Regions from separate parts of the Lysinibacillus louembei genome, predicted to be linked through region 4. Evidence: riboswitches for the same ligand, from Rfam matches in the RefSeq annotation. Region 4 holds a riboswitch; each other region holds the start of a gene.
The links. Region 4 has a riboswitch for cobalamin ahead of R6U77_RS02355 (ABC transporter substrate-binding protein). Riboswitches for the same ligand answer to the same signal wherever they lie in the genome.
Positions count from the first base shown of each region.

Region 1: another riboswitch for cobalamin. It lies ahead of metE (5-methyltetrahydropteroyltriglutamate--homocysteine S-methyltransferase); the one in region 4 lies ahead of R6U77_RS02355 (ABC transporter substrate-binding protein).
Region 2: another riboswitch for cobalamin. It lies ahead of R6U77_RS16740 (hypothetical protein); the one in region 4 lies ahead of R6U77_RS02355 (ABC transporter substrate-binding protein).
Region 3: another riboswitch for cobalamin. It lies ahead of R6U77_RS10370 (DUF4430 domain-containing protein); the one in region 4 lies ahead of R6U77_RS02355 (ABC transporter substrate-binding protein).

Region 1 covers NZ_CP137624.1:3,226,449-3,232,470, forward strand. The annotation lists gene R6U77_RS16060 (hypothetical protein) at 1-91, opposite strand, end outside; gene metE (5-methyltetrahydropteroyltriglutamate--homocysteine S-methyltransferase) at 105-2,387, opposite strand; cobalamin riboswitch at 2,573-2,754, opposite strand; gene R6U77_RS16070 (hypothetical protein) at 2,875-3,699, opposite strand; gene R6U77_RS16075 (pyridoxal phosphate-dependent aminotransferase) at 3,759-4,826, opposite strand; gene cbiB (adenosylcobinamide-phosphate synthase CbiB) at 4,801-5,754, opposite strand; gene R6U77_RS16085 (adenosylcobinamide amidohydrolase) at 5,751-6,022, opposite strand, start outside.
Region 2 covers NZ_CP137624.1:3,347,948-3,353,969, forward strand. The annotation lists gene R6U77_RS16715 (ECF transporter S component) at 1-24, opposite strand, end outside; gene R6U77_RS16720 (bifunctional adenosylcobinamide kinase/adenosylcobinamide-phosphate guanylyltransferase) at 26-430, opposite strand; gene R6U77_RS16725 (histidine phosphatase family protein) at 382-972, opposite strand; gene cobS (adenosylcobinamide-GDP ribazoletransferase) at 945-1,712, opposite strand; gene R6U77_RS16735 (bifunctional adenosylcobinamide kinase/adenosylcobinamide-phosphate guanylyltransferase) at 1,726-2,259, opposite strand; gene R6U77_RS16740 (hypothetical protein) at 2,431-2,985, opposite strand; cobalamin riboswitch at 3,123-3,303, opposite strand; gene R6U77_RS16745 (Fur family transcriptional regulator) at 3,342-3,761, opposite strand; gene R6U77_RS16750 (metal ABC transporter permease) at 3,758-4,603, opposite strand; gene R6U77_RS16755 (metal ABC transporter ATP-binding protein) at 4,617-5,363, opposite strand; gene R6U77_RS16760 (isopropylmalate synthase) at 5,469-5,708, shown strand; gene dacB (D-alanyl-D-alanine carboxypeptidase/D-alanyl-D-alanine endopeptidase) at 5,794-6,022, opposite strand, start outside.
Region 3 covers NZ_CP137624.1:2,097,449-2,103,470, forward strand. The annotation lists gene R6U77_RS10365 (S-layer homology domain-containing protein) at 1-1,650, opposite strand, end outside; gene R6U77_RS10370 (DUF4430 domain-containing protein) at 1,728-2,447, opposite strand; cobalamin riboswitch at 2,617-2,817, opposite strand; gene kynU (kynureninase) at 2,965-4,236, shown strand; gene kynB (arylformamidase) at 4,236-4,856, shown strand; gene kynA (tryptophan 2,3-dioxygenase) at 4,856-5,698, shown strand; gene R6U77_RS10390 (5-methylcytosine-specific restriction endonuclease subunit McrB) at 5,921-6,022, shown strand, end outside.
Region 4 covers NZ_CP137624.1:485,295-491,316, reverse strand. The annotation lists gene argS (arginine--tRNA ligase) at 1-252, shown strand, start outside; gene R6U77_RS02360 (acyl-CoA dehydrogenase family protein) at 447-1,601, shown strand; cobalamin riboswitch at 1,712-1,894, shown strand; gene R6U77_RS02355 (ABC transporter substrate-binding protein) at 2,077-3,018, shown strand; gene R6U77_RS02350 (FecCD family ABC transporter permease) at 3,080-4,060, shown strand; gene R6U77_RS02345 (adenosylcobinamide amidohydrolase) at 4,060-5,514, shown strand; gene R6U77_RS02340 (cob(I)yrinic acid a,c-diamide adenosyltransferase) at 5,520-6,022, shown strand, end outside.

The DNA.
Region 1 (6,022 bases), 1.2 Mb from region 4:
CAGACAAAGTTAGTGAAGCTCCGTTAAGCTGAATTTGCATAATATTTGCTTTTAATACTTGCTCGTAATGTTTAACTATTTGCTGGTCCATCGTGTACACCTCTTTAAATCACTTGCTCGATTTGCTGACGCAATGTTTTGGCTGCTTGCACCATATTGGCAAGTGCCGCCACTGTTTCAGGCTCTTTGCGCGTTTTTAAGCCACAGTCTGGATTGACCCAAAATTGATTGCGTGCTAACACTTGCAAGCTGTCTTGCATAATTGTTAACATTTCTGCTTCGCTTGGCACACGGGGGCTATGAATATCATAAACGCCTAAGCCGATGCCTTTATCGTATGGGTTATGCTGCAATGAGTTAATTAATTCGCCATGACTTCTCGATGTTTCAATGGAAATAACATCAGCATCTAAGGCGCTAATTGGCTCAATGAAATCGTTGAACTCGCAATAGCACATATGTGTATGAATTTGCGTTTCATCCTTGACGCTTGCTGTTGCTAATTTAAATGCCCCTACTGCCCATTCTAAATAAGCATTCCAATTTTCTTTACGCAGCGGTAACCCCTCACGTAATGCAGGCTCATCCACTTGAATAATCGAAATACCTGCTTCCTCCAGAGATTCAATTTCTTTTCGTAGCGCTAATGCAATTTGATATGTGACATCTTTACGTGCAATATCATCACGCACAAACGACCAATTTAAAATCGTTACCGGACCTGTTAACATCCCTTTCATATGACGCTTTGTTAAGCTTTGTGCATACACCGTTTCCTTCACTGTCATGGGTGCCTCGAATGCTACATCACCATAAATAATCGGTGGTTTGACACAGCGAGAGCCATAGGACACGACCCATGCATTTGTTGTAAATGCGAAGCCTGTTAGCTTTTCACCAAAATACTCCACCATATCTGTACGCTCAAACTCGCCATGCACAAGCACATCAATATCCAGCTCCTCTTGGATGGCAATCCAGCGTGCTGTTTCCTGCTCTAAAAAGGCATTGTACTCCTCATTTGTTAAATTGCCTTTGCGCCATGCGTTGCGCTTTTGCTTGACTTCATCAGACTGTGGGAAGCTACCAATTGTTGTTGTTGGGAAAAGCGGCAATTGCAGTGCCTTTTGTTGAATAGCTAAACGTTCTATAAATGGCGTGCTGCGCTCAAAATCTGCTTGCTCAATTGTTTGAACCGCTTGCTGAACTACTTTGTTGTTGCGAATCGGATGATTTTTCAAAGCTTCAATCGCCTTCATACTAGCAGAAATAGCCGTTGATTCTTGTCCTTGTAAATTGGCAACCACCTCTACAATTTCTACTGCTTTTTCATCTGCAAAAGCGAGTGCATCGAGCAGCACCTTATCTAGTTTTGTCTCAAATTTCGTTGTAATCGGTGCATGCTGTAAATGACAAGAAGGCTGAATCCATAGCTCCTTTGCACCTGAAAGCTGCTCGATTGCCTGTATCATTGTCTTCACTTCGGCTAAATTTGCACGCCAAATATCACGTCCGTTAATCACACCTGCCGCTAGCACTTTGTCGCTTGGGAAGCCATGCTGACGCAATGCCTGCATATTATCCTGATAGCCATGCACAAAATCAAGTCCGATACCTTGCACTGGTAGCTGAACAAGCTGCTCATAGGCTGATAACGACTCAAAATACGTTTGCAGCATAATGTTCACTTCAGGTGCTGCTGTTGTAAGCTGTCCATATATTTCTTGTACAAGTTGAATTTCCTCTTGATTTAACGTGGTAACAAGGGCAGGCTCTTCAAGCTGCACCCATTGTACGCCAGCTGCTGCTAATTCCTTGATTACTTGTATATACAAAGGTAATAAGGCTAAGACAAAGGATGCCTTCGATACGCGGTCATAGCCTTTCGTTAGCTTGATAAATGTATAAGGACCAATAAGCGTTGGCTTTGCTGTAATATCAAATGCTGCCTTTACTTCAACAAAATGCTTCAATAAAGTATTTTCTGTAAGCTGTAATGTCTGTCCTTCATATTCTGGCACAATATAGTGATAATTTGTATTAAACCATTTCGTCATTTCACAAGCAACGGCATCTTTATTTCCACGTGCCATCGCATAATATGTTGCTAAATCGACTTTGCCACCTTGCCAATTAAAACGCTTTGGTACCAGTCCAAACATTACCGCTGTATCTAGTATGCGGTCATAGTTGGTAAAATCGCCAACCGAAACTATGTTCAAGCCAAGCTGTAATTGCTTTTCAATACGACTTAAACGAATTTCCTTTTGCTGTGTGACAAATTCGTCTTCTGTTAATTCCTGCTTCCAAAACTTCTCCAATGACTTTTTCCATTCGCGATTTTCTCCGATATACGGATAACCAATTGCTGTTGCTACATATGCCATGCTTTTCATCAACCTCTCTTTGTCATTTTTAAAGTGCGCAAAAAAGCCATTTTCCTTTGATGGAAAATGGCTATAAATTCGAACATTGCAAAAAAACACGAAATGGGTGCTCCATTCGCTATTGTTTGATCGCTCGTACTCGTAACAATTGTTACTTTTCACCACCTATTTCCACGTAGGTATTTGGTGTGTACTAGATGTTGGCAGGTCTCCTGGCTTATCATCACTGCGCCTCACAGCCTTCCCAGTTTCTCACCAGTGGCATTTGTGATTTGCTCCGATTTACAGTTGCGGGACAGCGTCGGATTCGCACCGACTTCCCTTTTAAGTCAAGCTTTCGCTTGACACCAAATCTTACACATTATTCAATTGTGCTATTACTGTATCATACTTTTAAATGAAAATGCTATCTTTTCTTAATATTTTTATTTCTTTACTATACTTTAATAGGCTGTCTGAAAATGGATTTTCAAACAGCCCCTTCCCTTTATTTACGCTTCAAAAATAACAATGCCAGTATTGCAAGCACTGCAATAATAATTGCGGGCATAAGCCATTTGCTTTTCGTATTGTCCTCTGCCACTGTCTGCTCTAGCTGAACATATTGCAAGGCAGCCTCATCATTTGATTGCTGCTCAGCATGGTGATGCCCATGACTACTATTGCTCGTTGTAAAATAAGACAGCTCTACCCTTTTACCAGCCCACTCTTCTGCATTATCCGTCTGTGCAGATATGCGTGGATGTCCTGATAACAAATAGTCTTTGCCATCAATTGTGAGTGTCACAGCGCCATCCGCTGTTTTCACATCATCAATCACACCTGTAGGTCCTTCCATAAAGCCGCCCATCTGTACTAGCGTATGTCCGCCCATATCCTCATTTAAATGCTCAACAATAAAATCGATATACTGTGCCTTTGTTAATGTTGCCTCAGGCTTGTCCAGCTTGAGTTTTTTATGGAACAAGGCTGCATTAAGCTCACCATATGTCAAATCGCCTTGCAAGGAGGACACATATTCCTCCTGCAAGCTCGCATTGGCTTGTTGCTCAAAATTATCCCCTTCTAAATGGAAAAAGCCTGCAAGCCACGCCGCAAACTCCATGCGCGACAAATTTTCATCCTGCCCTAGCTTCATATCCTGACCATTATAGCCAAGCAAGCCTAAGCTATTTAATAATAATATTTTTTGTGCATTTTCAGCTGTGGGTGCTACATCCTCATACATATTGTTTTCTGTCACAGTATGCGCTTCTACGCTTTGTATTACACATAAAAAGCATACCGCTACAAGCATCATTATTTTTTTCATTTGATTCCCTCCTACTTTTTCAGTATAACGTACAAATGTGAGGGAAGTTTGAAATTACTCTATAGAAAAAATTGCTCCATCGCTTGTTGGAAGGCGGTCATTTTATATGGCTCCTTTAGGGCAAGGCGGAACCATGCTCCGTCCATGCCTACAAAATTTTGCGTGTGGCGCAATACAATGCCTTTTTTCAATAATGCAAAATAAAACTCTGTTGGGTCATAGCAAGAAGGCAAACGAAATGCTATATAGTTTGTTTCACTATTTGTCACAGTACAGCCATGCTCCTTTAGCCAATGTGTCACTTTTGTGCGCATTGCTGTCGCTTGTTGCCTTGAATTTTCACAAAATTCCGCTTCTTGCAATGCCTGCATCCCAAGCGCCATCGAGGGCGCACTGACATTCCAATGCGGTAGCTCTAGCTTTAAATTAGCAGCGTGCTGTGTAATCGCATAGCCTAGTCTAACACCTGCCATACTATACATTTTTGTCATCGAACGCAGTACAACTAGATTGTTGAATGATGCTACCAAATCAATAACGGATTGTGATTCATCTGTCCAATCCATAAATGCCTCATCTACAATTAACTCACAGCCTACTTGTTGCCCATATTGTAGCAATTCCAACAGCTTTGACCTAGGTGTCACCACGCCAGTTGGATTGTTCGGATTACAAATATAAACCGCCTCTGCGCCTATCATCGCTCGCTTTAATCGTTCCATTGGTAGTACATAGCTCGTTAGCTCCTCCACAATAAGCGATTGAATGCTTGCATGCTGCTGCATTAACGTTCGCTTATATTCAGAAAAAGAAGGCTCCACAATAATAACAGGCTTTGACCTATAGCGTTTTGCTAATGCCATTATGATTTCCGCTGCGCCATTGCCTATGACAACATGCTCTGCTAGCACATGATGATGTCTCGCCAAGTCGCTACGCAAAGGCTCAGCATCCTCATGTGGGTATAGCGCGATTTGCTCAAATGCCGCTGACCATACCTCCTGAAAGCTTGCTGGTGGCCCTAAAAAATTGACATTTTCGCTTAAATCAACAATTTGTGCAGGCATCTCTAGTTGTAGCTGCTGGTATAATGTAGCTGGATTAGCTCCATGTGCGGGATATCGCATACATCATGCCTCCAATCAATAACGTAAAAAGTATTGTCACCGCATATAAATGCTGAATAGCACGTAAAATATGTACCTTGCTTAGTTCCACTATAGGCTCACCCATGTAGGCACGAAATGAGGTTTTCCCTTGGTAGGTATTTTCTCCACCTAAACGAATGCCTAGCTGCAAGGCGGTTGCTGCCTCTAAATAGCCACTATTTGGGCTTGGGTGCTTTTTCGCATCGCGTAGCCAATAACACAGCCGCTCCTTTAATGCAAAAGTTCCTTCATTTTTCGTAAATAATAAAATGCACAAGCCTGTAAGACGACTCGGAATAAAGTTGGCCACATCATCAAGTCTTGCAGCAAAGCGACCAAACTCCCCATAGCGTTCATTGCGATAGCCAATCATCGAATCAAGCGTGTTGATTGCCTTATAGACCCACGCGCCTGTTGCACCAAATAACAGCGCATAAAAAATTGGCGCTGTAATGCCATCACTTGTATTTTCAGAAACGGTTTCAACAACACCTCGGACAATTTCAGGCTCCTCTAAATGTGCTGTATCACGTCCAACAATCCAGCCAAGCTTTATGCGTGCCTCCTGCATATCGCCTCGTCGCAGCGCATCATAAACGACCATTGCCGCATCCTTCAAGCTCTTTTGTGCAATCGCTATCGCAATAAGCAATATTTCTAGCGCTACTGCAAGCCAAACAGACAGTAATCCAGCTAGATAAATAAGCCCCCAAACAATAATTCCTGTTAAACTAACAACAAATATTGCTGTCATAGCCCCCTTTAAAACATGTGCCGTCCCATGATTCCAGCGCTGCTCAAAAAATGAAATAAGCTTGCCAATCCATATAACAGGATGTGGTAGCCTAGGTGGGTCTCCAACAAGACGATCAAGCAAAATTGCGATGGCAACAATGACGATGTTCATCGCAGCTCACCTTTTTGATAAGCATCATAGCCATCAATCGCTTTATGCAATGTCGCCGCAACACCTTTGCCAATCAGCGCCCCTAAACGAGTAATTGAGCCGCCATATGCATGAAATTCACCACGCTCCTTCACTGCCAGAGCGACGCTATCTGTTGACGTGCCTGTCGCAATTGTGCCACTTTGCTTATCTATAACACCACGCTCATGCAGCACTTTCACCTTTGCCTCAATGATACAATGATATGCTTGGATGAACGCCTCATCGC
Region 2 (6,022 bases), 1.1 Mb from region 4:
ATATCGTAAATTTGCCTTCGTCATTTTATGTCTCCTTTATTACTTGTGGAATGCCATACCAAATACGTGTCACCTGATGGCTATAGGCAAACATCGCTTGATATAGCCTCCCGCATGTATCGCGTAAAAATCGCTGCTCTTTGTCAAGTGGGACAATGCCTCGCCCCATATCTGTGCAAACACAGACAAGTGTTGCCACCTTATCCAGCTGCCCTAGCTTCTCCATCAACTGTTCTACTACTTCATCCTCGGTTAAGTGTATGAGCTGTTGAACAAGCTGCTCGAAGCGTCCAACAATGACAACATCTTGTGTAGTAAAAGCGGAACTTTCAGGGATTTCTCCTTCAAAAACATACTGTCTGTAGCTTTGATAATACTGTTTCACATACTTTCGCTTGCCATTATAGGCACCTCCGATGTAGATGTGCATCGCTCTCCCTCCTTCCATGCAGAAAAATGTGACCACGTACAGCTATATATCGTCGAATGCTCTGCATAAACGCTATTAAATGGATGCTGTAAAAACTTCACAAGCAGCAAACGAATTACCCCTCCGTGCACAACGAATGTATAATCACCTGGCATAATAATAATTTGCTTCATTGCTCTCTCTACACGCGCTGTAAAATCGATAAAGCTTTCCCCATCTGGTGGTGTTACTTGCAATGGATCAGCCAACCACTTTTGATAAAGTGGATAATCCTTCAATTCCTCATATGTTTTCATTTCAAACTGTCCAAAATGCAGCTCTCGTAAATCAGCATTCGCCTTATAAGGCACATATGGGAAATAGCATGCTGCTGTTTGTCGGCATCGCTGCAAATCGCTTCCATAAACAATAGAGGGCCGCACTGTCAGCTGCACTGGCGTTAAAGGTAAGATTGGCTCATCCGTATGCCCAATATATTTGCGTTCAACATTTGCCTTCGTTTTGCCATGTCGAATTAAATGAATAGTAATAGCGTCCCCCATAATAGTAGCTCCATCCCTTCATAAAGAGCTCCAAGCAAATCGCCTGTCATGCCGGCAAAATTTTTCTTGGACCAGTGTCGATAATACAATACACCTAGCAATGCTACACTGTATAAAATAAGTAGTGACCATTCACCTGTGTACAAAGCATAACCAATAACTAGCATGCTATAAATAGCGCAGACAATGCCTACAGTTCTTTGCTGCACACGCTCCTTAAAATAAGCCGCAAGACCTGTCGTTTTAGCGCTGTTCATTGTCATGAAATAGAGTAACATAGCGAGGCGAGCTAGCAATGGAACTGCTATAAAATACAGCATATCCACCTCGCGCAATAGCGCCTCATACAAAAAGGCAATTTTCAATAGTAATAGACTGACAACAGCTAACACACCAAATGCCCCAACACGTGGATCATCTAAAATTGTTAAACGCTTTTCCTGATCACGATATGAAAAAAAGGCATCGCTTGTGTCGATAAAGCCGTCTGTATGTATACCACCAGTGACAGCAATCATTACGATTGTTAAAATAATGGCAACCACTAATGGCGACAAGTGAAGCCAGTGTTGATTGAGCTGCAAAAAGCCAATTGTAGCTGCACCTGTCAGTAAGCTTAAAAGGGGCATAATGGCATACATCGCTGTCACGTTTTGATTTGTTAAAGGCAGCTCTCGTTTAATTGGCACTGCGCTAAAAAACTGTAGGCAAAGCAATATTCCTGTATAAAAATGCTTCAATTGAATCTCCCTCCTACTTCCAGCGCATGCTCCGTTGATGGTCAATTTCATAGGCTTCATCACAGCTTTCAACAATCCATTGATGCAGCTCCCCTAATAGTTGCCTATAGCGCTCTGTTTCTTCATAAATGGATGCTGGCTCATCCAAAACCTCATTGGAAACAAGCAATAACGTCATGCTTTGTTGCTGTGTCGTTGCAACATATTGCTTCCACATTTCGATATGCTCCTCAATATGATGAGGTGCCTTGTATAAAACATTTGCTAGCCATGTCGTTAAACAGTCCCATAAAATAACGGCATCGTGCTCTAGCATTTGTAGCCCCTGTGGTAAAGTATCTGGCACCTCCAACGTGTGCCAAATCACGCCACTCTTTTGACGGTCTGCTTGATGGCGCGCAATTCTTGCCTGCATTTCTCTATCGAATGCGACACCTGATGCAATATATGTAAGTGAGCGCCCTTCAGCAAGCTTTTGTGCGTAGCGTTCTGCAAAGGCACTTTTGCCACTGCGCACACCACCTGTGATAAATATTAATCGTCCCATATATGGTCACCTGCTATATGTGAATTAGAATAGCTGCCAAGCAATGTTGCCTGACAGCTATGTTACATTATATCTTATTTAAAAAGCTCTGGGTATACTGTTTCTTCCTTTGTCCCACATGCTGTTCATAATAAAACTACCGCTAATGGCTTATACCATTAACAGTGAATTTTATGATGCGTCCTCTTTTCGCTTTTTCATTGGATATGATTTCGTAATAAACTCAATTTCCTCGTGTCCGCTCATTTGGTTGACATAAACCGCCATGACGAAAAATACGTTTGCCAGCAGCCCTAAATAGTCAAATAAAATTTCTGGCACATCGCGCTCCTCGCTTACTTTATGTAATGCACGGAAGGATTTTTTCGCTTCGCTACGGCATACATGTAAACGTGCTGCTGCCTCTACTCCTTGCGGTAAAACGAAGCGATCAATTTGCTCTTTTGTATGTGCTACATAAAAATCGTAGCGATCGCTTAAAAACTGCAGGTCCTCTTCTGTAACAGCAAGCTTGCCACGCACAGAACCGTTCACATGATAGGCCATCGGGTGTAGCTTCTCTAAATCTTCACGCACAATTTGTACATTGTCCCCCTCTAATGTAGGAAAAACCGTACCAATACTTGTTGTTAATGAGTCTGTACGAATTTCAAAATCAACTAAACAGCTTGCCTCACGCATAAATGGGTAGCAAATATAGCGCATATCTTTCTTTACCAAGTCCATCTCCTCCTTTTTCGTTTGAATAAGCTTTCATCGGAAATGAAAAAAGCCACCCGTCAGAATGGGTGGCAGAAAATTGTTTACAAAGCAAATGATGCAATATTCTATTGCCGTGCATTCTCTTTAGTTCCGAAGAGTATTATGACGATTAGAAAAAGATAGGTCTCCTGGCTCGTGCTGTTTTCTCCTGCGAAAGCCTTCCCATCTCAAGGACAGTGGCATGATTTCACGTTACAAGCACATACAGTTACGGACATAGCTTCGGCATCTCACCGAATTCCCTTACATCTTTTCCTTGCAAGCATTATTCAATTAGTTAATAATCTATCATATTTTTGAGCATTTTTGTAGTATGACATCTAAATTGTATTCAAACAATCTGGGCACTTTCCATACACTTCAAATTTATGTGCCTCTACTTCAAAGCCTGGCAAGCTGCCACCGAGCAAATCCATCGGGCATAATGACAATTCCTTTACGCTACCACATTCACGGCAAATGAAATGATGGTGGTGGTGCTCTGATTCACAGTGCATGCGGAAATTGCGCTCGCCCTGCATTTCGGTTTCTTCCAAAATATCTAGCTCAACAAATGTCGCTAAATTGCGATAAATCGTATCAAAGCTCATCCCTGGAAAGTCTTTTTTCAACACATCCAATAAATCACGAGCCGTTAAATATTTGTCTGTTTCCTCAAACATTTGTAAAATGAGCTCTCGTTTATCGGTTTTTTTATAGCCATTGTCCTTTAAAATTTCCCATGCTCGTGTTAAATTCATTGCGCAACCTCCTGAACTTTTATTTTCTTTCCAACAATCACGCATAATAAAATGATAATAGACGTTACAACAATTGTTCCACCTGGTGCTAAATTTAAATAAAAGGCACTAACAAGCCCAATAATAACCGCAAGCTCTCCAAAGACAATTGCATAAATGATTGCCTGCTTAAAGCCTTTCGCTAAACGCATTGCTGCTGCAACAGGCAACGTCATCAGGCTCGATACAAGCAAGATCCCAACGATGCGCATGCTTGCTGCAATGACAAGTGCAACGACGACCATAAATAGTAAATGAATCCATTTCGCAGGTAGCCCACTCGCCTTTGCATATTCCTCATCGAAGGATAAGACGAATAGTTCCTTGAAAAATAATAATAAAAAAATAATAACAACGCCTGCAATTGCAAGCACTACCCATAAATCCTGACGCGATACAGCCGAAACAGAGCCAAATAAATAGCTCATTAAATCGGTGTTAAAGCCGCTTGCTAACGAAATAAAGATGGCACTGATGCCGATTCCTCCCGACATAATAATCGGAATCGCAAGCTCCTCATAATGCTTATAAAGACGGCGCAAACGCTCAATTAAAATCGAGCCACTAACCGATGCAAGTATTCCTAAATAAATCGGATTTAATAAAGCCATCGCCGCAAAGCTTTGACTTATATATAAGCTCCCAGCAATTCCCGCTAATGTCACATGTGATAAGGCGTCTGCGATGAGCGACAGCCTGCGTACAACAATAAAGACGCCGAGCAACGGGGCAATGACCCCGATAATCAGCCCTGAAAAAAAGGCATTTTGTAAAAATTCATATCGTAAAATTGCTTCAATCATTTCGCTACATCTCCTAGTGAATCTTTCGTACTTTATGCCCGTACCAAGCATCTAGCGTTTGCTCTGAAATATCATCAAATTCGTTTTTATAGCCATGGAAATGAATCGTTTTATTCAAGCATGCAACATGGCTAATATGCTCTGAGACGATATCGACATCATGTGTGACTAAAATCATCGTAATTTGTCGTTCCTCGTTTAGCTTAACGAGCATATCATAAAACGATTGCACATTTTCGTGGTCAATTCCAACGGTTGGCTCATCTAGTATAAGTAGCTTCGGCTCCGCAATTAAAGCCCGCGCAATGAACACTCGCTGCTGCTGTCCTCCTGATAATTGTCCGATATTGCGTGTTGCAAAGCTTTCCATGCCAACAGCCTGCAGTGCTTCTATGACAAGCTGATCAACATTTTTCGGATAGCGTTTGAATAAGCCGACTTTTTTGGTTAAGCCACTTTTCACAACTTCCTCAACTGTTGCAGGAAAGCCTGAATTAAAGGAGTTGGATTTTTGTGACACATAGCCAATCCACTCATGCTGCTTAAAGGCTTGAATCGGTTCACCAAAAAGCTCTATTTCTCCTTTTGTTGGCTTTAATAAGCCAAGAATAAGCTTTAATAACGTCGATTTGCCAGAGCCGTTTGGACCAAGTAATGCTAAAAAATCCCCCTCCTGCACTTGGAAAGAAATATCGTTTAATGCCTGTGTTTCATCGTATTGAAATGTTACATTTCGTAACTGGATAATTGGTTTTGTCATATTTATTCTCTTCTTTCTAATTCAAAATCATTACGATTTACAATTTGAAAGTATAGTGGATTTTTAGCCATTTGTAAAGGTAATACACCTCGAAAGGATGAATAAATGAGTCAGATGGAGTTAGTTCGTTTCTTTATGTCAGCAAATGATGCCGAGATACAACGGTTTATGAGGAAAAAAACAGGTGTTGAATTATCGCTAAGCGAAATACAGCAGCTTCGCCCACTTCTTGCAAGCGCCAATATGAGCTGGCTATTAAGCGGTGTCCCGAAGGACGTTTTGAAGCGTGTAGATAAAGTGATTGGCAAGGAAAAAAGAAAAGCATTAATGCGCCTGCTTGATTGATGAGCAAATCATTACTTTTTAACTAAATTAAAGAAACAGTTGTCTGAAAAGCAGCGTCATACATTGCTTTTCAGACAGCTCCTCCTTAATAATTTTGAATAATGGATTCTACTAAACGGTCAATTTGCTTGATTGCCTGTGCATTTTTGTGATCCGTCATAATGGCAAAGGCATATTGGCGACCGCTTTTTGCTGTGACGTAGCCCGATAATGTATAGACATTTGTAATGCTACCTGTTTTCGCTACGACACGTCCACGCAATACATTTGTATCAAAGCGTGTGCGTAAAGAACCTCCAACAAGACGACTTGGC
Region 3 (6,022 bases), 1.6 Mb from region 4:
CCCATTTGTTGTTTTTACATGTTTTACGAGATTGCTATAATATTGCTCATAATAATCTTTATATTTATCAGAATTGTCACCACGAGCTAATGTTAAAATTGTCCATTCTGACCCATAAGTAGGTATAGCTGAGCTTGATGATAAATAATTGGCAACAGCATGATAGGCATCGACTGTAGGAGGTTGCAATTCTATTAAACGTTTTTGTAAAGCCTCTAATTTTGCGTAGTTTGTGACACGAGTTTTAAACTCATCTAGCAATTGGTCATAGGCCTGTTGTGCCTCAATTACTTTTGGTCGGTCAGCCCAAACTAAGGCTTCTAAAGATGGTAATGCATTAATCTTTGTGATGACTTGGTTAATATCACCTTCTGCATTTATTATTTGCTCTTTTTTTATAAGATCATCATAGTTTGAAACATTATTTTGTAAACTTTTTGGATTTAAACTATTGTAGGCAGCCTTTGCGGTAGCTAATTGCTCTTTTGCTGATGTGCTATCTATATCAATAGCGTCAATTAATAGCTCTACATATCGAACTTCTTTATCAAATAGTTCTTGTTTATTACTTACGCTATTATTATTTCGATATGTTGTTGGTAGAATATTATATTTTTTTCTTGCATAATCTAGCTGCTCTTTTATTGTCGTATTAATTGTTAGCTCTTCTATTTTAGGAAGCGCATTGATAGCCAGGTAAGCATATTTAACTTCTTTAGCTATCAAATTGTCATTAAATGCAAGGATCTCTGAATCTGTAACTTTCCTATAGCCAGAAGTTTTAATCAAGGTACTATATTTTTCACGAATAGTATCTAATTTACTATTTACTTCCTCACTTAAAGAAGTCATTTCCTCAGGAGTAGGTAAATCATTGTTAGGGTCCTGCATATACAATTTGAAATAGGTAATTTCTTTTTCTAATAACATAGTGAAGTAAGGTAGTTTACCTGCTGTTATCAATAAAGTACGAGCAGGCGCTTTTACTTTACTATCTAGCTCTCTTGCTTGCAGTAAGAGCTGATATGTTGTCTCATCAGCACTTGTAATTGGCGGAAGGGCTAGGATAAAATCTATAGCTTCGCGAGCTTCAGGGGAAATAACATATGCTGTGATTGCTTTAGTATTAGTACCTAATTTAGCAGTAATGATTGTTTCGCCAATTGCCTTAGCTGTTACTAATCCATTATCAACAGTTGCAACTCCAGAATTACTTGAAGTCCATTCAATTGATGCACTGTCCTCTGTTGTTGAAGTAGTTGCTATCAGTTCAAATGTCTCAGCTACTTGTAATAGTAACGGTTCTTCTATATTTAATTGAATATCGCTAACTGACAGAGGAGAGATCTCCATAAATGGAGTAATTGTTGCATCATTTAATTGTATTGGCTGTTCTAGTTCAGCTAATTCAAATGCATGATCCTGCTCTGTTGAATCTTCTAATTTTTTTTCATTATCAGGTTCTGTCGTATTATCTTGTTTAGTTGAATCATCAAGATGCTGTTCACTAATATTATGAGCATTCTCACTATTCAGCGCGCCTGTTTCTCCTTCAAAATGCTGTGCCTTGATTACACTAGCCGGAGAGAATAGCGATAACACTAAAATAAAGACAAGCGCTATATGTAGCTGTTTTTTCCATATAGCCATTAAAAAGCCACTCCTTTATAAATAGTTAAATACTGATAAGGGGAAATGCTTCCTCTTATCAGTATCAATTTACTTCCTTATTTCACTTCTACTTCAAGCGGCTCACTTGCTGAGCTACCGAATAAAGCATTGGCAGAGGCAGTAATGGTAATCGTGCCTGCTTGCGCTTGACCTGCAAATGTAATCACAACTTGTTGGTCAGTATTTACAGTAACAGACTGCGCTGTTAATGCCGTTGTACCAGTATTAATTGTCCAGTTTGCTAAATTAGTGACACCTGGTGTTACAAATAAATCACCAGTTAAATCTACTGTAACAGTAGGATTGTTATCATTTATGGCAACTGTACTTGTTGTTTGTAATTTAGCCCATGTAGTGTAATAAATATGAACTACATCATCAGGCTCTAATACGTAATCTGCCAAGCCATCATTAGGGCTGATGTTATTTACTGTATACACCCAGCCATCCCAACCGTTTAAGCTACCTGCAGCACGTCCATCAATTGATTGGAGATATGGGCCATATTGAGTAGAAACTACTACATAAGGAATACCCTCGTTATCTAACACTTGTTCTACAAGCTCTAGTGCTGTTGTTCCTTCTGCAACTGTTGCTGTCGTTAACCCTAAAATTTCATCATCCAAGCCATCAATCGATAATTCAACATCAAACGTTGTTGATTGTAGCTCCTGACTTACAGGCTGTAATACTGCTGCACTAGCTGTTGGTGATACGAGCGCAAATGCTAAAAGCAATGCAAACGCTAAATGCCACCATTTTTTGAATTGAACCATTTACAAAACCTCCTAAATTTTTTATTTCGTGAATGTTCTTGCAATTAACTCGAAAATAAAAAGATGCTTCACCGAAAAGGGAAGCATCTTTTAGGAAAACAGAAAAAGGCGCAAAAACATTGTTAGCCTGTCCGCTTTGCCGTAAGTTCTCCTAGCTTCCGAAGAGAGTTAATACGATAAAATAAAGGCAGGTCTCCTGGCTTGTGTATCCTAAAATCAGCACCTTCCCATCTACTAGAGGCATTTTTCCTCGTTTGACAGTGGTATTACGCTGTAGTCATTTACACTTACAGTTGCGGAAACAGCTTCGGCTTTGCACCGAATTCCCTATTAAGCTCTGTGAAAGAGCACCTTTATTCTGCAATCATTATCCACTTGAGGAAAGTATAGCACAAAGTAAGCAATTAAAAAATAAAGAAAAAGAGATTTCAAGTAGAAACATAGTAAATTCACTAGAGAAGAAATTCTCGAGTATGATAGTATCAAGAGGAAGACTAGTTAAAGGGGTGGCAATCGCATGACAACAAATACTTTAGCATATGCCAAAAATTTAGATGAGACATATGAAATTCCCTCAAAAAGAGAAGCCTTTTACATAAAGGAGGGACGTATTTATTTTGATGGTAATTCATTAGGGCTTATGTCAAAGCGTGCAGAGGAAACATTGCATAGCTTGATTGATTCATGGAAGGAATACGGTATTGATGGCTGGACACAGGGGGAGCATGCTTGGTTTTTCCTTGCTGAAAAGCTTGGTGCACAAATGGCACAAATTGTTGGAGCAAATAACAATGAAGTAATCGTAACAGGGTCTACAACCAGCAATTTGCATCAGCTTGTTGCAACGTTTTATAAACCTGAAGGAAAGAGAACGAAAATTTTAGCGGATGAGCTGAATTTCCCCTCTGATATTTATGCATTGAAATCACAATTAGCATTGAAGGGCTATGATGAATCGCATTTAATTCGCGTTGCTTCACGTGACGGGCAAACGCTTTCAGAGGAAGATATTATTGCAGCGATGACAGAGGAAGTTGCATTAATCGTTTTACCTGGCGTGCTTTATCGTAGTGGGCAAATTTTAAATATGGAAAAATTAACGAAGGCAGCGCATGAGCGTGGTATTGTAATTGGCTTTGATTTGTGTCATTCAGTCGGCTCTGTTGTGCATCATTTGCATGCTTGGGATGTTGATTTTGCATTTTGGTGCACCTATAAGCATTTGAATGGGGGACCTGGCAGTACAGGAGCTCTTTTTGTCCATGAAAAGCATTTTGGTACAGCACCAGGCTTAGCCGGTTGGTTTGGCTCAAACAAGGAAAAGCAATTTACGATGAGCCATACATTTGAGCCAGCAGCCGAGGTGGGGGCTTTCCAAATTGGTACGCCAAATGTGTTAAGTATGGCACCACTTTTAGGGGCACTTGAATTATTTAATGAAATGGGCATTGAAAATATTCGCAAACGCTCGCTAGCGTTATCGGATTACATGCTGCAATGTGTGGAGGATATGTTGAGTGAATATGACTTTAAAGTATGTAGTCCAGTGGCACACCAAGAGCGTGGTGGTCATATTTATTTAGAGCACAAGGATGCTGCGCGTATTTGCAAAGCATTAAAGGAACGAGGCATCATTCCAGATTTCCGAGCACCACAAGGCATCCGCCTAGCTGCGGTGGCAATGTATAACACATTTGAGGAAGTGTATACATGCTTTGAGATATTAAAGGATATTATGGAAACGAAAGCATATGAGAAGTTTAGCAATGAAAGAGAGATTGTTGCGTAATGGGATGGATTGATATAACACAGCCGTTAAATCAAAATATTGCGACATGGTCAGGCGATACAAAATTTCGCTATGAAACAGTAGCGACAAAGGAGCAAACAGGCTCGGTTAATGTTGGCATGCTCCAAATGAGCCTTCACTCAGGCACACATATGGATGCGCCATTCCATTTTGATAACGATGGATGCACATTTGAGCACTTAGATTTAGAGCGCTGTATTGGCAAAGTGGTCGTTGTGGAGTGCTTAGATAATGATTTTATTGAAGTGACCCACGTAAGAGGAAAGCTGACAGGGGTAAAGGCTGTCTTTTTTAAAACGAAGGCAATCGCCAACGCACATATTTTTCCTGAGGAAGTACCAACATTAACTTTAGAAACGGTAGCCTATTTAAAGGAATGTGGCATTCAATTGATTGGTGTCGATGTGCCATCCGTTGATAAGGTTGCATCAAAGGAGCTACCAATCCATCACGCATTAGCAAAAAGCGATATTTATATAGTAGAAAATTTATTGCTAGAGTACATCAAGGCGGGGCGTTATGACATGATTGTTTTACCGCTGTTAATTGAAGGTGCGGACGGTAGCCCTGTCAGAGCAGTCATCAAGGAGGAACAATGATGTCAAATAATTATAAGCCATTCGAGGATGAGAAAAAAATCGTCACAGATTTTAAAGACCGTATGACATATACGGATTATTTACATTTAAATGAAGTACTAGCTTGCCAACAGCCGTTGACAGAGGAGCATGATGAAATGCTTTTTATTACGGTGCATCATGTGAGTGAGCTGTGGATGAAGCAAATTTTACATGAAGTCAAATCGGCTACGGTAGATATCCATAATGGGCGCTTACCTGAGTCATTTAAAAAGCTAGCACGTGTTTCACAGGTGCAAAATCAGTTGAAAAATGTGTGGGATGTGCTGGCAACGTTGACGCCTGCGGATTATTTGCAATTTCGTGACTCACTTGGTAATTCATCGGGCTTTCAATCGTATCAAAATCGCTTGCTAGAATTTTATTTTGGCTATAAAACGCCACATATTTTGAAAATTTATGCACATGATGAAAAAATATTAGCGATGCTACAAGAGGCTTATCATGCGCCAAGCTTGTATGATGAAGCAATTCATACATTAGCGAAGCGTGGCTTTGCGATTGATGAGGAAATATTACAGCGCGATGTGACAGCAAAGTATGAAGCAAATGACAGTGTCAAAGAAGCTTGGAAGGCTGTGTATCGTGAGCCTGAAAAATACTTTGATTTGTATGAGCTAGCAGAAGAGCTTGTCGATATTGAGGATTTATTCCAGCAATGGCGCTTCCGTCATATGAAAACAGTGGAGCGCATTATCGGCTTTAAAATGGGAACAGGTGGCTCTGGTGGTGTGAGCTATTTGAAAAAAGTGTTAGACCAATATTTCTTCCCAGAGCTGTGGCAGCTACGTACAGAGCTGTAATTTTACTTATTAAGAGTGTATCTGAGAAACTTTCAGATGCGCTCTTTTTTAATATGATAGAGGAAATATTAGTAAAATATTTGGTGAACTATTGATGCTAATAGAGGCTGACAAGCGTGGACCAGAATATGCGATGTCACTGACTTATTCAGAAAAGGGAGAGACTTTTTATATTCCTAAAATCTTTATATTATTGGTTTAATGAATACAGCGGATCGCTCATTGGCGGTAGTAGATTATGCTTTGAGAAGGCGCTTTGCTTTTATTTCTATGGAGCCAATATTCGATGACAAGTTCATTCATTTTTTAGAGCAAAAAGGCATT
Region 4 (6,022 bases):
GATGTATTGAAAAAAATTGGTGCCTTCCCACAAGTTGTAGCAGATGCAGCACAGCATCGTACACCGCACCGTATTGCAAACTATATTCAGGAGCTAGCAGCCGCATTCCACAGCTTCTACAATGCAGAAAAAGTAATCAATGCAGAGGACAAGCAATTAACAGAGGCGCGCCTTGCTTTAATTACAGCTGTACGCACAACATTAGCGAATGCTTTAAAGCTAATCGGCGTAAGCGCACCAGAAAGAATGTAACGAAAATAGAAGCTGAGGATGTCTAACATAGGCATCCTCAGTTTTTTAATGTTTCAAAGCCGTATCACACTTTAGCGATGCTGAATAAAATGCATAAAGCCTATTAAAAAACTAGGAATGAAAGATTGACTTCCATTTCTACACAACGTACAATCAATTTCAATATCATTGGAAATTCAGAGGGGGCCGCTATTTTGAATAAACAGCTTTTCATTAAAACAGCAGCACAGCGAGAGTGGTTACAGAAAATCGCTACGCTTAAGGAGTCATTTAAAAGTCGGTCACAGCAAATTGATGAGCTAGCAAGTTTTCCACATGAAAATATTCATGCATTGAGGGAGATAGGTTATACGAAAATTACTTTACCAAAGCAGTTAGGTGGGGAAGGCTTCAATATTTACGATGCCATTTTATTACATGAAACGCTGGCAAGCTATGATGCAAGTACAGCTCTAACAATCGGGTGGACCTTATTAACGGTAGGCGATTTGTTTGAGCAAGAAGGATGGGAGCCAGCGAAGCTACAAAGCTTTGCACAGGAAGTGGCAAAGGGAGCAATTATTAATCGGGCAGTGAGTGAGTTTGCAATGGGTAGCCCAACGCGCGGCGGTAAGCCGCTAACAACGGCGAAAAAAACAGCATCAGGCTGGTTAATTAATGGTCGTAAAAATTATACAACTGGGGCACCAGAGCTTGATTATTTTTTAACATCTGCTTGGATAGAGGGTGAGGAGAAAGTTGGGTTTTTCCTTATTCCACATGATGCGAAAGGTGTTTCTATAGATGAAACATGGGATGTCATTGCGATGCGTGGTACAGGTAGCCATGATTTAGTATTACAAAATGTTGAGCTTAATCCAACTGATTTGGTTGAAATTCCAAGCTATTCTACAGGCTTTAGAGTGAATGGATGGAGCTTGCTTGTTCCTGCTACATATTTAGGGATCGCACAAGCTGCACGTGATTACGCAGTGCACTTTGCTACAACACATAAACCAAATAGCTTAAAAGGACCAATAAGCGATTTGCCCAATGTGCAAGCACTCATTGGAGAAATGGATTTAGCCCTTGCGACAGCAAGGTTTACATTATATGGTGCAGCACAGGCTTATGCAGATCCAGCACGTAAAAAGCTTGTACAGCATGAGCTCAATATTGCTAAACATGTAGTAACAAACAATGCACTACAAATTGTTGACAAGGCAATGAGATTAGTTGGTGCAAAAAGCTTACAGCGCAATAATCCACTTCAGCGTTATTATCGCGATGTAAGGGCAGGCTTGCACAATCCACCGATGGACGATATGACAATAAAAAAATTAGCAGAAGCAGCGATTGATCAAATATAGAGAAGAAAGAATTTACCTTGAGTATAACTATCATATTTAACCTATACACAATCTCAATATTTCCGTTATAATTGTAATGGAGACATTGAGATTTTTTCATTGTCAATAAGTTCATAATGTAGTACGTAAGGTTCCTTGCAGCGAGCAAGGAGTAAAAGGGAAGTTAGTGAAAATCTGACGCGGTCCCGCCACTGTAAATGCTAGTTTCTAGCAATATGCCACTGATTTTTTGGGAAGGCGCTAGAAACGTTTGATGCATAAGCCAGGAGACCTGCCTTCGTATAACGCCAATGACAGCCTACGAGGATAGGATGGCAACGCTTTTTTGAGCGTCCATTTATTATCTCTCGTCTATGTCGAGGGATTTTTTATTTGCATTTTTTATATGTTGAATTGAAATAAACCTTTGGTAAATAGTACAAGTTTTGAACTGGAGACAATGATACTTCAGAGTATATTTTAGGAGGAAGTTCAAATGAAGAAGTTTTGGTCAATTTTTATGGCAATGCTGTTGGCAACAGGCTTGCTTGCGGCATGTGGACAAGATGATAAGGAGCCACAAACACAGGATGAGACAAAGGTAGAGAGCCAAGAGGAAGTAGCGGCATTTCCTGTAACGGTAGCCGATTCTTTAGGGAGAGAAATTACATTAGAGAAGACCCCTGAGAAAATCGTCTCGTTAATTCCATCAAATACGGAGATTTTATTTGCTTTAGGTTTAGGAAATGAAGTAGTTGCTGTGACAGATAACGATGATTATCCACCAGAAGTAGCAGACAAAGAAAAGGTTGGCGGCTATGAATTAGATATTGAAAAAGTTATTTCATTACAGCCTGATATCGTTTTTGCACATGGCATGAATACAGAGCAAGCAGCGGTAGAGCAATTAGAGGCAGCTGGAGTGACAGTGTTCGTTGTGAAAAATGCTTCAACATTTGAAGAGACTTATACAACAATACAGGAAATCGGCAAGCTAACAGGCAAAGTAGAAGAGGCGCAAAAGATTGAAGAGGCTATACAAACGAAATTAGCTGAGCTTCAAGCAAAAGTAGAAGGACAAGAAGAAAAATCAGCTTTTGTTGTCGTTGGAGCAACACCTGATATTTATGCAGTTGGTCAAAATACATTTATGAATGAAATGCTACAGACAATCAATGTGAAAAATGCTGTTGAAGCAGATGGCTGGCCAATGTACAGTGCAGAGGATTTTGTTGCAAGCAACCCTAGCACAATTCTTGTAACATATGCTGATGATGTGAATACAATTTTAAATAATCCAGCATTTGCTGAAATGGACGCTGTGAAAAATGGTGCAGTTTATGCAATCGATGATGCTACAACAAATCGTCAAGGCCCACGTATTGCAGATGGCGTTGAGTCAATTGCAAAAGCTATTTATCCAGATTTGTTTAAATAAAAATTTGTAGCGCTCATTAACAAAGGGGGCGTTTCCACTGAGCCAAAATAAAAAAAGCGTAATAGCATATAGTATATCGATTGCATTACTGCTGATTAGTATATGGTTAGGGATAGCGGTAGGTTCAGTGAACATACCGCTATCTACTTTATGGAATAAAGAGGCTGATCCTACAGCGTACAGCATTTTATGGAATATCCGCATGCCGCGTGTCGTGCTTGCGGCGCTTGTTGGCGCATCTCTAGCTATTGCTGGTGCGGCGTTCCAAGGTTTATTGAAAAATCCGTTGGCAGATCCGTATACGCTCGGTATTTCGTCCGGTGCATCAGTTGGTGCGGTCGCTACCATTTATTTTTCAATTTCGCTACCGATGCTTGGGATTTTTACATTGCCAATCTTTAGCATGATTGGTGCAGCAATTACAATGATTATTGTCATGACCTTTGCACGCTTTGTGGATAAAACGATGAAAATGGAAACGCTTATTTTAACAGGCGTTATTTTCAGCTCCTTTTTAGGCTCCTGTATTTCATTAATGATTGCCTTAACAGGAGAGCAGCTGCGTATGATTATGGGCTGGTTGCTAGGCAGTGTATCGATGCGTGGTTGGCCATATGTACAAATGGTTTTGCCATTTGTCCTTATTGGTGTGCTATTGATTTGGCTGAATCGTCGTGAGCTAAATGCGATGATTTATGGTGAAGAGCGTGCCAAGCATTTAGGTGTCGATGTGAAACGCAGTAAATATGTAATTTTAGCAGGTGGCTCTATCCTAGCAGGTGCAGCTGTTGCTGTTTCAGGCACAATCGGCTTCGTCGGGCTTGTCGTACCACATATGGTGAGATTGATTGTTGGGGCAGACCATCGAGTGCTGTTAATTTTATCATTTATTAATGGCGCTAGCCTGCTCATTATTTGCGATTTAGTTGCACGTACAATTATTGCACCAACAGAGCTGCCAATAGGTGTCATCACAGCATTTATCGGTGCACCCATTTTTGCTTATATTTTTTACAAACAACGTAGAAAAGGGGGAGCATAATGCTAAAAGTGGAGCATATTTCTGGCGGCTACGGCACTACACCGGTTATTCAGGATGTGTCATTTACAGTGCCAAAAGGGAAAATTGTTGGCATTCTTGGGCCGAATGGTAGTGGGAAATCTACATTACTAAAAGTTATTAGTGGTGTTCTTCCTGCAACAGGTGGTCGCGTGTTAATTGATGACAAGGAAGTTGGTACATATTCCACGAAGGAGCTAGCCAAAAAGATGGCAGTGCTGCCACAGCTACATGCGAATGCTTTTTCAAACTCTGTACGTGATGCGGTGTCACTTGGACGTTATCCACATCAATCTAGCTTTTTTTCTAGCTGGTCAGAGCAGGATGAACACGCTGTACAAACGGCGATGCAGCAAACAGGTGTCCAACACTATGAGCATGCTTATTTAGAATATCTATCGGGTGGCGAGCAGCAACGTACATTTATCGCACAGGCTTTGGCACAATGTGCAGGACTATTACTATTAGATGAGCCGACAAATCATCTAGATATTGCACATCAACAGCAAATACTAGATATGATTCGTAAGGAAGCATTAGAATGTGAATTAACAGTGGTCTCTGTTTTTCATGATATGAACTTAGCCTCCTTATATTGCGATGAGCTTTTGTTAATGGAAAAGGGGCAAGTGAAGGCTTTCGGTAAACCGCATGAAGTGCTGCTCGAAGCGCAAATCGCGGATGTCTATGGAGCAAAGGTAGCGACATATGCTCATCCAGAGTTACCAAAGCCACAAGTAACACAGCTACCAAGGATGACCCGTGAGAATTTATTTGCACCTGTTACAAAAAAGCATTTTACGCTTACAGATAACTACGTACAATTTCAAGCAGATGCACCGTTAAAGGTAGTTTCATCAGCTGTTTATAATGCAGGAATGGGCTGGTATACAACATTCCTTAATCGAACGGTGGAGCCTACTTATCCAATTGAAAATGTCAAAGAGGAAACACAAGCATTTTTAGCGGCAAGTGGCTTTGTACCAACAAATACCGTGATCATGATGACAGCGATTGCAGCACAAAATGCTATTATTGAATCATACGCTGATGGGCTCGTTATTGTAGCAGTAACTGCTGGTGTTCACCATGCTGTTGATGTCACGCGCACATATGAGGAAGAGCAATCACCACATATTGGCACGATTAATACATGGGTTATTATTAATGGCAAGCTGTCAGATGAAGCCTTTTATCAAGCGATGATTACAGCAACAGAGGCTAAAACAAAGGCGCTTGCAGAGGAAAATGTACGCGATGCAAGGACGGGTACGATTGCAACAGGTACAAGTACGGATAGTTTATTGATTGCGGCAACACAAATAGGGGAAGAAATGCCTTATGCTGGTCCAATTACTACAGTAGGCAAATGGATTGGTCGAGGCGTTTTTGAAGCAACTGCAAAGGCAATTGCCGAATATAAAAAGAGAGGATGAGGGAAATGAAGCTTTACACAAAAAAAGGTGATACAGGGAAAACGAGCATTATCGGACGTCGCGTTGATAAGGACGATTTGCGCGTAGAAGCATACGGCACAATGGATGAGCTAAATTCAGTAATCGGCAAAGCGAGGACAGAGCTAGATAAAGGGCTATTCCAAGATATTTTAGCGGATTTAGAAAGCATTCAACATGAGCTGTTTGATGGCGGTGGCGATTTAGCGAATGTTATGAAAGAGCGCGTTTATAAGTTAACAGAAGCACCAATCGAAGCGATGGAGGCACGCATTGATGCATTAGCAGACGAAGCGCCACCATTGAAGCGTTTTATTTTACCTGGTGGCACACCAGCGGCAGCGACATTGCATATTGCACGTACAGTAGCTCGCCGAGCAGAGCGTCAAACGGTTACCTTAATGAAGGCGGACGATGATGTTTCACCAGTTGTACAAAAATATTTAAATCGTCTATCAGACTATTTATTTGCAGCAGCACGTGTAGCGAA